DNA from 2 places in the Paenibacillus sp. FSL H8-0079 genome. Region 1 is predicted to be linked to the other one. Evidence: a T-box and tRNA genes for the amino acid it is inferred to sense, from the RefSeq annotation. Region 1 holds a T-box; the other holds one or more tRNA genes.
What was found. The T-box of region 1 lies ahead of MHI06_RS23295 (valine--tRNA ligase). A T-box ahead of a tRNA ligase gene usually reads a tRNA of that ligase, here a tRNA-Val.

Region 2: it encodes a tRNA-Val, which carries the amino acid that the T-box ahead of MHI06_RS23295 (valine--tRNA ligase) is inferred to sense. The anticodon was not compared.

The regions. Positions count from the first base shown of each region.
Region 1 is NZ_CP150300.1:5,197,727-5,203,356, reverse strand. Features, by position in the region: gene MHI06_RS23305 (RluA family pseudouridine synthase) at 1-509, shown strand, start outside; gene MHI06_RS23300 (LysM peptidoglycan-binding domain-containing protein) at 876-2,417, shown strand; T-box leader at 2,573-2,854, shown strand; gene MHI06_RS23295 (valine--tRNA ligase) at 2,916-5,582, shown strand.
Region 2 is NZ_CP150300.1:4,467,848-4,473,477, forward strand. Features, by position in the region: gene MHI06_RS19975 (chromate transporter) at 77-1,288, shown strand; gene MHI06_RS19980 (hypothetical protein) at 1,414-2,100, opposite strand; gene MHI06_RS19985 (hypothetical protein) at 2,103-3,101, opposite strand; gene MHI06_RS19990 (hypothetical protein) at 3,088-3,360, opposite strand; tRNA gene MHI06_RS19995 (tRNA-Val) at 3,625-3,697, opposite strand; gene MHI06_RS20000 (hypothetical protein) at 3,842-4,099, shown strand; gene MHI06_RS20005 (GNAT family N-acetyltransferase) at 4,338-4,781, shown strand; gene MHI06_RS20010 (DUF3892 domain-containing protein) at 4,894-5,130, shown strand; gene MHI06_RS20015 (hypothetical protein) at 5,206-5,487, opposite strand; gene MHI06_RS20020 (hypothetical protein) at 5,471-5,630, opposite strand, start outside.

The DNA of each region.
Region 1 (5,630 bases):
ATGTTCATCGACTGGATGAGGATACAACCGGGCCTGTCCTGTATGCCAAAAATGCTTTTGCCCTCGCCAAACTGGATGAAGCGATGCGTCGCAAAAAGATTGGTCGCCATTATGTAGCCATTGCAGGTGGACAAATCCCCCTTGAACTTCACAAAATTCATGCTCCGATTGGCAAGGATAGACATCACAAGCAGCGCAGACGTGTCTCGGAAGGTGGACAGGAAGCTGTTACTCATGTGGAGATCGTCGAAGTATGGGAACGAGCAACCCTTGTACGATTGAAGCTGGATACAGGACGAACACACCAAATTCGCGTACATCTGAGTTATGTAGGACATCCGCTTATAGGTGACGAGTTGTATGGTGGGAGAGCGGATGTCATTGGGCGGCAGGCGCTTCACGGAGAAGTGTTGAGGTTTAGCCACCCGTTAACTGGAGCTATGATTGAAGTGAATGACCCTTGGCCATCCGATTTCACACAATTGGCAGAGCTAGAGGGGTCTTACTAATACACTATATAAGTTCGACTAACTATTTACACGAAAACGGAAAGGACAGAAACAACCAGAAGAAGCAAAGCGTTCGCCTAAAAGCTTTCTGAAAGAAAGCTACTTCGGAAGCATAAGCTATCCCCGGATTTTCCCTTTATAAAAAGGAATGAAAAAAATCTGGGGATAACAGCGATCAGAAGGTTGTTCTGTCATTGGAGTGACAGTGTAAATAACCATGAGTTGAACATATATAGCAAGGTTTTTCAAAAGGTGGCATGCTCATCTCATTCAAGGCATATAGATGGGGTAACGAAGGATTTGGACCATGGATCAGTCCCATGAGAAGGATCATGGTGAACATATGCCGAAAGGAGGACGCCACCTTTGTTGAATCAACCTTATGGTTTGCGGTTCGATATTTATGAGCGCGTTCATTTGTCTGAGGGAGTCCCTGCAATTGAGGAATTGGAGGAAATTGAACTATACCCGCGCATTCAAGTCATAGGGCAGGATGATCATGCCACGTTAAGAGGACATCTTTTACTTACAGGTGCGTACAGAGGAGAAAATGAGGCTTCAGAGGAGCTCAAACATTTCATTCCTGTGGAGATCACGGTGCCGCTGAACCGGGTCAGATCGATTGAGGATATTTCCATCGAGATCGAAAATTTTGACGTGGATCTGTTATCCAATCGCAGTCTGAACATTACAGGCGTGTTATCACTGCGAGGCATCGAGGGCTTTCCTGTTGAGGAGCCTCAAGTATGGTCGGCAGATGAGTTTACAGTTGTTCACTCACCTGACCCTCAGCAATCCAACCGTTCCGATGAAGCAGACCAGCCAGCCGGCGATCCCAATGCATTTGCACAAGAGTATCTGCTCCAGCGGAGTGAGGAAGAGAGACTTGCGAATGCAGCAGAACTTGCATATGGTGCCCCGGAATTCGCTGATCTGCAGGAATATGCGAATGCGTCTTCGGCCGAGCCACTTCAGTCCGAGGAGCAAAGTGCGGAGTACGCTAACGAAAACAGACAACCTGATGCAAACGAAGATCTTGCATCTCTGGCAGCGAATGGAGATGAATTGGCATCCCATGAGCAATACAGCGAACCTTCTCCTATCTCGTCATTTATGGCCGAGACCGCTGATCGGCTAGCTTCTTACCCTGAGTCGGAACCATTGCTGCCTCTGGAGGAAGAGCCTTCTGCGTGGTCCGAGCCTTCCGTGGATGCATTGCCTGCGAACCCGAGAAGCTCAGATCAAGAAGCCTCTGAGGTGCCTGCGCAATCATCTAATGAGTTGGCAGCACCAGATGTACCGGACGCACCGGACGTATGGCACTTCGAATCAGCCCGATCTGTACCTCAGCAGGAGAATCAGGCAGTTGCTGATGTTCCGGTTGAATCACAGGCAGAGAACTGGCAGGGTGTATTCGCTTCGTCCGAACCAGGCAACGCCGAGGAAGAGCGGCCGGCTTTTGAAGCGACTGGGGTAGACGAGTTCGTGCAGAACGAAGCATTTGTTCCTGAACCTGTAGCTGAGACGGAAGACAAGCCGGAGCTGAAGGTTGCTTTTGGCAGCAAAAAAGAATCTGCACCACGGCAAGAGGAGGGCGTAGGTATCTCTTCCTTGTTATCCTCTGGCAGAGCGACACGCGATGCTGAAGTGGAGCGAGGCGACGAGGTTCCTGCTGGTGTAGTACAGGAAGAAGCATATCCTCCTGATGATGTAGAATGGAAGAATCTGTTCCTGGGAACGATCGTGGATCAGACCCCATTCCGCAAGGTGAAACTATGTATCGTTCAGCGAGAAGATACACTGGATGCCATTGCAGATCGATACCAATTGAGCACGAGGGAACTTCAGTTGTATAACCGATTATCTGAGCAGGTTGTGGAAGAAGGTCAGATATTGTACATCCCTTAATTCGTAGATAAAGCCTTCGTTACGACCCGTGATCCCCTTGAGGATTGCGGGTTTTTGTATGATTCGTCCTAAACCTGCATTCCAGCGCTCTTTTTCCGCTGTTGTCAGGTTGACTATCGCGCACGAGCAAGGTATGATGTGTGTAGGTTTTTTGATGAACAACGTGGAACGGGAGTAGTAGACAGTATGACCTTTCAGAGAGTGGAATTGCAGCGCTGTGAGATTCCGCAGGAACCAACTGATCGAAGTCGCCCGGGAGTTGCCTGTTTGAATACAAGGGATGAATGAGATGTATCGTCATTTATTGCTGAGGTAGGATGGGCCGGTAGCAGCCGTTATCTGCTTGAAGTGTCACGTCATGTACAGAGGGTGAAGTCTATCTTGCTGTCGGCGTGAAACAAAGGTGGTACCGCGAAAGCTAACCTTTCGTCCTTTGATGGATGAAAGGTTTTTTTTGTTTTTTTTGGCGAAGATGATGAAGTAACGGAGGAATGACACATGTCTGAGGAAAAAAAATCAGCTGCAACAGAAATGCCGACCACTTACGATCCAAAGGCGGCAGAAGATAAATGGTACTCCACCTGGATGGAACGTGGATATTTCAAAGCCGGTCAACGCAAAGATGCCGAGCCGTATACGATTGTTATCCCACCCCCGAATGTGACCGGGATGCTGCACATCGGGCATGCGCTTGATTTTACATTACAGGATATTCTAATCCGTACGAAACGGATGCAGGGCTATGATGCGCTATGGCTTCCGGGTTCCGACCATGCAGGTATTGCTACCCAAACCAAGGTAGAGCAGAAATTGCGTGAAGAAGGTCTGACTCGTTATGATCTGGGACGCGAGAAGTTTCTGGAGAAGGTATGGGACTGGAAAGATCAGTATGCCACTACCATTCGTCAACAATGGGGCAAAATGGGACTGTCGCTTGATTACTCACGTGAACGTTTTACGCTGGATGAAGGTCTGTCCCAAGCGGTTCGCAAAGTATTTGTTCAATTGTATGAAAAAGGCCTTATTTACCGAGGCAAACGGATCATTAACTGGGACCCGGTGAACCGGACAGCACTGTCCGACATTGAGGTTGAATATAAAGAGGTTCAGGGTCACTTGTACCATCTGCGTTACCCGCTCAAAGACGGAAGTGGCTACGTTACCGTGGCAACGACGCGTCCTGAAACGATGCTGGGTGATACCGCGGTTGCTGTTCATCCGAAGGATGAGCGCTATGCAGATATGATTGGTAAAGTACTTGTACTGCCTATCATCGGACGTGAAATTCCAATTATCGCTGATGATTATGTGGATAAAGAGTTCGGGAGTGGTGCAGTTAAAATCACGCCTGCGCATGATCCGAATGACTTTGAAGTAGGTCTTCGTCATGATCTGCCTCAAATTACGGTAATGGATGAGAGCGGCACAATGAATGCAGAGGCTGGCAAGTATCAGGGACTGGATCGCAGTGACTGCCGCAAGCAGATTGTTGCTGACATGAAAGAACAGGGCGTATTGATCAACATCGAGGATCACACGCATCAGGTTGGACACAGTGAACGTACCGGAGCTGTTGTTGAGCCGTATCTGTCTACACAGTGGTTTGTTGAGATGAAACCACTTGCGGAGAGAGCGATTCAGAAGCAACAGAGCGGCAAAGGGGTTAATTTTGTTCCAGACCGTTTTGAGAAAACGTATCTGAACTGGATTGAGAACGTTCGTGACTGGTGTATTTCCCGTCAACTGTGGTGGGGACATCGTATTCCTGCCTGGTATGATGAGGAAACGGGTGAAATCATCGTATCTGCTGAAGATCCGACGACGCTGCCAGAGAATGCTGGCCGCAAGCTGAGACAGGACGAAGACGTACTCGATACTTGGTTCAGCTCCGGATTATGGCCGTTCTCCACATTGGGCTGGCCGGAAAATACGGAAGATTTGCAACGTTATTATCCGACAAGTGTACTTGTGACAGGGTATGACATCATATATTTCTGGGTTGCACGTATGATTTTCACTGCATTGGAATTCACCGATGAGATTCCGTTCAAGGATGTGCTGATGCATGGTCTTGTTCGTGACGCAGATGGACGCAAAATGTCCAAATCACTGGGTAACGGTGTAGACCCGCTGGATGTAATTGAGAAATACGGCGCAGATGCAATGCGTTACATGATCTCAACCAGCAGCACGCCAGGTCAGGATCTACGTTTCCGTTGGGAACGGGTGGAGCAGGCTCGTAACTTTGCCAACAAGATCTGGAATGCTTCGCGCTTTGCATTGATGAATCTGGAAGGATTCACCTATGAGGAACGTGACATTAGCGGAGAGCTTGGTACAGCCGATTATTGGATTTTGCACCGTCTGAACGAAACTTCCCGCGATATTACGCGTCTAATCGAAGCGTATGAATTTGGGGAAACGGGCCGTGTACTGTATAACTTTATCTGGGATGACCTGTGTGACTGGTACATTGAGTTTGCGAAACTGTCCTTCTACGGGGAAGATCCGGTTGCCAAGAAGAAAACACAATCTGTGCTGGCTTATGTGCTCGATCAGACCATGCGCCTGATTCATCCGTTCATGCCATACATCTCCGAAGAGATCTGGCAGCATCTGCCGCATGAAGGTGAGACGATTACGCTGGCATCTTGGCCGGTATACGATCCTGCTCTTGAGAACCCAGAGGCTGTTGCCGAGATGAACCTGCTCATGGATACCATCCGTGCAGTTCGAAACATTCGTGCAGAAGTGAACGTGCCTATGAGTAAAAAGATCGAGTTGATGGTCAAAGCTAACAGTGCTGAGACGTCCAGCATCATTCAGCGTAACAGCCATTACATCAAACGTTTCTGTAATACGTCCGAGTTCGATAGTGGGCTGGATCTAAGCTCACCGGATAAGGCAATGACTGCGATCATTACGGGAGCAGAACTATACTTGCCGCTCGCAGGTCTTATTGATATCGAACAGGAAGTGGCTCGCCTGGAGAAAGAGTTGCAGAACCTTGAGGGCGAAGTACTCCGTGTGGAGAAAAAGCTGGCGAATGAAGGCTTTGTTGCCAAAGCTCCTGCCAAGGTTATTGAGGAAGAGCGCGCCAAGCAAGCAGATTATTCCGACAAACGGGATAAAGTGATTGCACGAATCAAGGAACTGAAAGGTTAATATATCTGGGTCGGATGGAGAGCTAGTATGCCATCCGGCCGCTTTTTT
Region 2 (5,630 bases), 730 kb from region 1:
TGTAGAGAAAATTGTCCTTCCTTAACTGACATCCATCGGATAACCTAGGTCGAACCGTTAAGGAGGAATAACACGTTTGGAGAATAATTTATTTCTAACCCCGGACAAGCCCAAACATAAAGTCAGAGCACTTTCTGAGGTGTTGGCTGTATCAACCAAACTCGGCCTGACTTCATTTGGAGGACCGATCGCTCATCTTGGTTACTTTCATGAAGAATATGTTGTCCGTAGAAAATGGATGGATGAACGAAGCTATGCAGATTTAGTTGCGCTATGTCAATTTTTGCCCGGGCCTGCCAGCAGTCAAGTCGGGATTGGAATTGGCATCATCCGGGGCGGTTTGCTGGGGGGACTAACAGCTTGGTTAGGTTTCACATTTCCTTCTGTCATTGCGTTAGTTTTGTTCGCTTTCCTTCTACAAGGATTTGATATCAGCCATACTGGCTGGATTCACGGCCTTAAGATTGTTGCTGTAGCTATTGTTGCTCAAGCGATATTGGGCATGGGGCAAAAACTAACTCCTGACCGTTACAGGGCAACCATCGCTATCTTCACTGCAGCGTCGACTCTTGTGTGGCAGACTGCGTTCACTCCAATCCTTTTTATTGTTATTGCAGGTATGGTAGGCATGATCCATTTCAGAAAAATGACAGGTACTAAGACAGTAGACTTGTCTATCCCAGTGAGTCGTAACTTGGCAATATTCTGTTTGGCTACGTTCTTTGGAATCCTAATTCTTCTACCGGTATTCACACCATTTGATCGTTCGGGATGGCTGTTATTCTTTGATAGCTTCTACCGTTCAGGATCACTTGTATTTGGTGGAGGGCATGTTGTACTTCCGTTACTGGAACGTGAATTCGTCCCTACAGGTCTGATCAACAAGTCCGACTTTTTGGCAGGATATGGAGCAACGCAAGCTGTTCCAGGACCATTGTTCACCTTTGCTGGTTATTTAGGAGCGATGATGCGTGGGGTTACGGGTGCTTTGGTCGCAACGATCGCTATCTTTTTGCCAGCGTTCCTTCTGATCGTAGGAGCATTACCCTTCTGGAATTCTTTATGTAAAAGCTCAAAAATTCAAGGAGCATTTATCGGAATTAATGCAGCCGTTGTAGGTATTTTGTTGGCTTCGTTGTACGATCCGCTTTGGACAACTTCGATCCTAACTCCTGTTGATTTTGCACTGGTATGCATGTTGTTTCTAATGCTCGTTTTTTGGAAAGTACCACCCTGGATCGTTGTCATTACTGGTGCAGCAGGCGGTACAATCATGAACTTTCTCTAAATAAAAAAGGTACCCAAACACTGCACTTCTTTTTCAAAGCGTCCGTGTTTAGGTACCAAATTACTGCAAGTATGTCTTTTTACCGATGCATGCAGATAATCTATTTATTCTCTTCGTCATTCCAATTAGTTACTCCAGATATCCACTTTCATCTGTGCACACTTGAAATACTTGGCCTCTGCCGGGCTTGTTGTCAGCTTCAACAGACATTGTAGGTTTCCATGTTGGAATATCCCGCCACTGAGGTCAGCAGCAACACCACCATACTGGTCATCCGCACCAAGCCATACAGACGGTCTCTCGAACCCAGCTGAGAACTGTAATCCGGTGCAGAGCAGCACAGTCAGGTTCTTACGGTTCTGTGCCTCATCTCCTGCTACGCCATGTGTGGTGAAGAACACCATGTTTTGCTTGAAATCGGTGTACGTTCCATCTGCTTTATAGGCACGAACCATACCATACTTCTGATTCACGTTCTGAAAAAACGTGATTCCAGCCTTGCTATCCTTCGATTTAATACCAAGCTGAACAGAAATTCCAATGTTCCCGTTCAATTGGAGCGCTTCCAAGGTAACTGCAATTGCGGTTACTTTCGAGCTGTCAATCAGATGTTTCATTTTTAACTCTGCCGAAGCTCCTGCCGTTGCCGGTGTTGTAACTGTAATGGTTCCTCTGTCGGGCAAAGGCTCAAACGTAGACGTTCCCACCACCTCAAGCCAATCCGGTAACGTTCCGAGAAGAAAATCGGCCACAAGCTGTTTGTGGACCTTTCCAAAGGGCACGATCTGACCCGCTGCATCACGTATAACCATCTCTACACCTCCACCGAATAGGCTACGCCGATATTATGATCGGTATTGTAATACACGTACACTACACCGTCCATAACGGACACCATCATGGATTGCATGTTCGTCGTTTCCCAATTCAATGCCGGAAAATGTATATCTGAAGGTTTGTCCAGCAGTTGACGAAAATCTGTGCTGATCTTGGCAATGGCAGGCCGAGCTACGGTCGTAACTCCACCTGAAGCATAAGCCGATAACATGCCGAGCCACCACATGCTCCCTTTGTACATAAATACACCAGCATTGGGTCTCGAAATGTTTTCTCCCGCAGTTAAAGTGGCATCATTACCACCCATTAATGGTCTAGGATCAGCTAGCCAGCTGCGCCCATCATGAGAATGCCAGATACATTTACGGCCAAAGTCACCGCCGCCCATCACCGAGAAACCGATCCATTTGCCGCCATTTCTAAAGCATGAGAAGTATCCTGTATGACCATCACCTGGGAAACCTGGAGGTTTGTCCAGAATCAAACCCACTCTTGTCCAGTTGATCATGTCTACAGAGGTCGCGAGTGCCGTCGATTGATTGATCCCCAGTCCGTTTTGTTGATAATACATGAAGAATAATTGTTCAACATCGTTCCAGATTACAAATGGTGTTTCCGTCGAATTCCCAACCACAGTATCCAGATATATCTGTCCGTGTTTGGTCCATGGTCCTGTTGGGCTGTTCGAGTAGGCTAGTCCAATTCCTCCGATGTTATTATGATTGGTAGAATACGTGGCATAATAATCCGCCTTGGCATCAGTAATAAGCCCCTTTACCTTGATCGCCCGGAACCAATAGATCGATTGTAGCCCCGCCATTGCAGCGGTATACATAGGATTGTCCATCTTTTTATCAAATTGAGGTGTGTACATCCGTCTGGATTCTGCATCGCAATAATCGTATGGCGCAATAGCCCTATTCGCCTTCATCGCTGCATCGAGTGCTGCCTGAGCAATATTATCAGTCATAGACATGAGAACTCAACTCCTTCGTGAGCAGGGTATTACCATTTACCGGTGACGAATATAAACTATCCGAAGTGTCTTTTAATAGGATTGAACAATCAACAACATTACCCACATTCGTAGCTGGTTCCTGAGTAATACGAATGATAGGGCGAATATCAGCATTATATGAATACGCTTTCATTTTGTTGATTCCTTTACTTCTCTTACCGTTGTGATTAGCAAACCTCCTTTTCATAGGCACGCCCGGATAATGTTGATCCTTCATATTAATCCCTCCTATTGTTTTCTCCCGATAAGTATATTCATGAAGTTGCCTTTATGTTAAAGCATCATGCCCATCTTGCAGCCTAATATTCCAAAATGAGCTATGAATCATTTAGAACAATCGCCGAACAAAAAATGAAAAGAAATCTGGAAAACTTATTCTATTCTCTATTACTAAAACTTCTGTCCCCAAAACTTATTTTACGCCTTCTTCACAGTTCATAAAAAAAGAAAAGAAGCCTTACATCGTAAGGCTTCTCATGTATGATCTGTAGTGGGCTCGAACCACTGACCCCTACCCTGTCAAGATAGTGCTCTCCCAGCTGAGCTAACAGATCATGATATATAATTGTTTCCCAATCAAGTAACAGTATCATATCAAGTAACCGTGTTCATTGTCAATAATTTATTTGGTTATAATTCACCCGAAATGGTGCACAATAAAGGAAAGATTACCATTTCTACAGCGAGGTGAATTCCCTATGAGAAACATAACAAAACGTCCACCCCTCAATAAATATACATTCACCAAATGCTTCTTCCCCTTCGTTGGGCTTATGGTTCTGATTACAACCGTTACGGGTTGCAGCTTGGAGCGGGATGAACATACGGTACAATTCCAACAATTACAGCAGCCTAATGAAAATGGTGATTCTCTGCCTGTCTGGTTAGACGTGTACTCCAAATCTGTGATTCAAGATGTATATTCTCCGCGAGGGAGCAGTGAAGTCTTACCGTGAAGGTTAACAGGTGAATTACTCATCTTCATCCCACTTCCGTGAATATGCTTTCTTGGTCACGTAATACAACAGAGCAATCATTCCCGCCGACATTAGCAATGTAATTACCATAATGCCTGCCATGCCCATCGCCAGCCCCTCCTCTCCCAATATGTTCCATACTTAACTATACAGGAAAAGCATTTTTTTGTATAATTCAGTCTGATATGTCGCGCAAGAGCAGAAAGAAGGAATGGAATTGGCAGCTGAGATTAGTTATGTAACGACGGAAGAACAACTGGAGCAAGCCTTGGGGATTCGCCATCACGTTTTTGTGATCGAGCAACAGGTGCCTGCTGAGATTGAGATTGATCAATATGATGTCATCAGTCCGGATGTGCATCATGTATTGTTATGTACGGATGGGCAGGCTGTGGCCACGGGGCGTCTGATCTATTACAGCAAGGATACGGCCAAGATGCAGCGGATCGCGGTACTTGAGTCTCATCGTTCATTTGGTTATGGAAGTGTGCTTCTGTTGGCCATGGAGGAGCGGGCTCGTGAACTCGGCTTATCCTATTCTATACTGGATGCTCAATGTCAGGCTCAGAAATTCTATGAAAAACTGGGCTATGAAGTGATTTCGGAAGAACCTTTTTATGATGCAGATATTCTGCATGTTCGTATGAGAAAAAGCCTGTAAAACCTCGGGTTGGCAGGTCTTTATCAGCATATGGTGCATACTTCCGATGAATTCGGATAGGCTAATCAGGTAAACAGATTCCTATCTCGTCATATAAGGAGAGTGTGACATCATGGATCAAACGACACGCGAGAGTTTCACAGCAGTACAGAAAAATGGCGACGGTGACCTGACGGCCTTTCAGACTTCAGCAGGACGTGTACTGGATTACCAACAGGCACTTGCAGAAGTAAAAGCTGGGGCTATTGCCGGCGTGAATGTATTTAAAGGTAAGGATGGAGAAATGTACATTCGCGGCGATGCCGACGGCGACCCAACCAATAACCTGGATCAACTTCCCCATTTCTAAAATAGATGCACACCTCGTACGTGTGACATAGTAAGCGCCGATCCGGTTATCCGGGTTGGCGTTTTCTTATTATGACTAGTAGTCCGTAAAATATTTTACGGAATCCCCGGCAGGCTGGCTTTTGCGAATCGGCTGTTGTACCTGTTCCCATGCCTGCAAAATCTGTATACCTTCGAGAGTAGAATGGTTATCCCACGCGATATGCCCGGTCCGTTCAAGCTCCAGCAATGACTCATGAATAAATGCTTTACTTCGTCCCGTCTTGTTCTCCAATTCATCCATACGCGGCAACCGGCGCCGTTGTCCTGCATAGTTCACCATAATTCGCAAAATCTTGCGTTCAAAGTCGTTCAGCATACTTTACCTCCCCGTTCAGATCCGTAACAGGACGCCATGCCAGAATACCTTGCTCCAGAAATGTTCGGGGTGAGCCTTCTTTTCCTGCTGATGCCCTAATCATCCCGCCACGTACACTGTTAATTCGAATCTGTCGCTGCGTG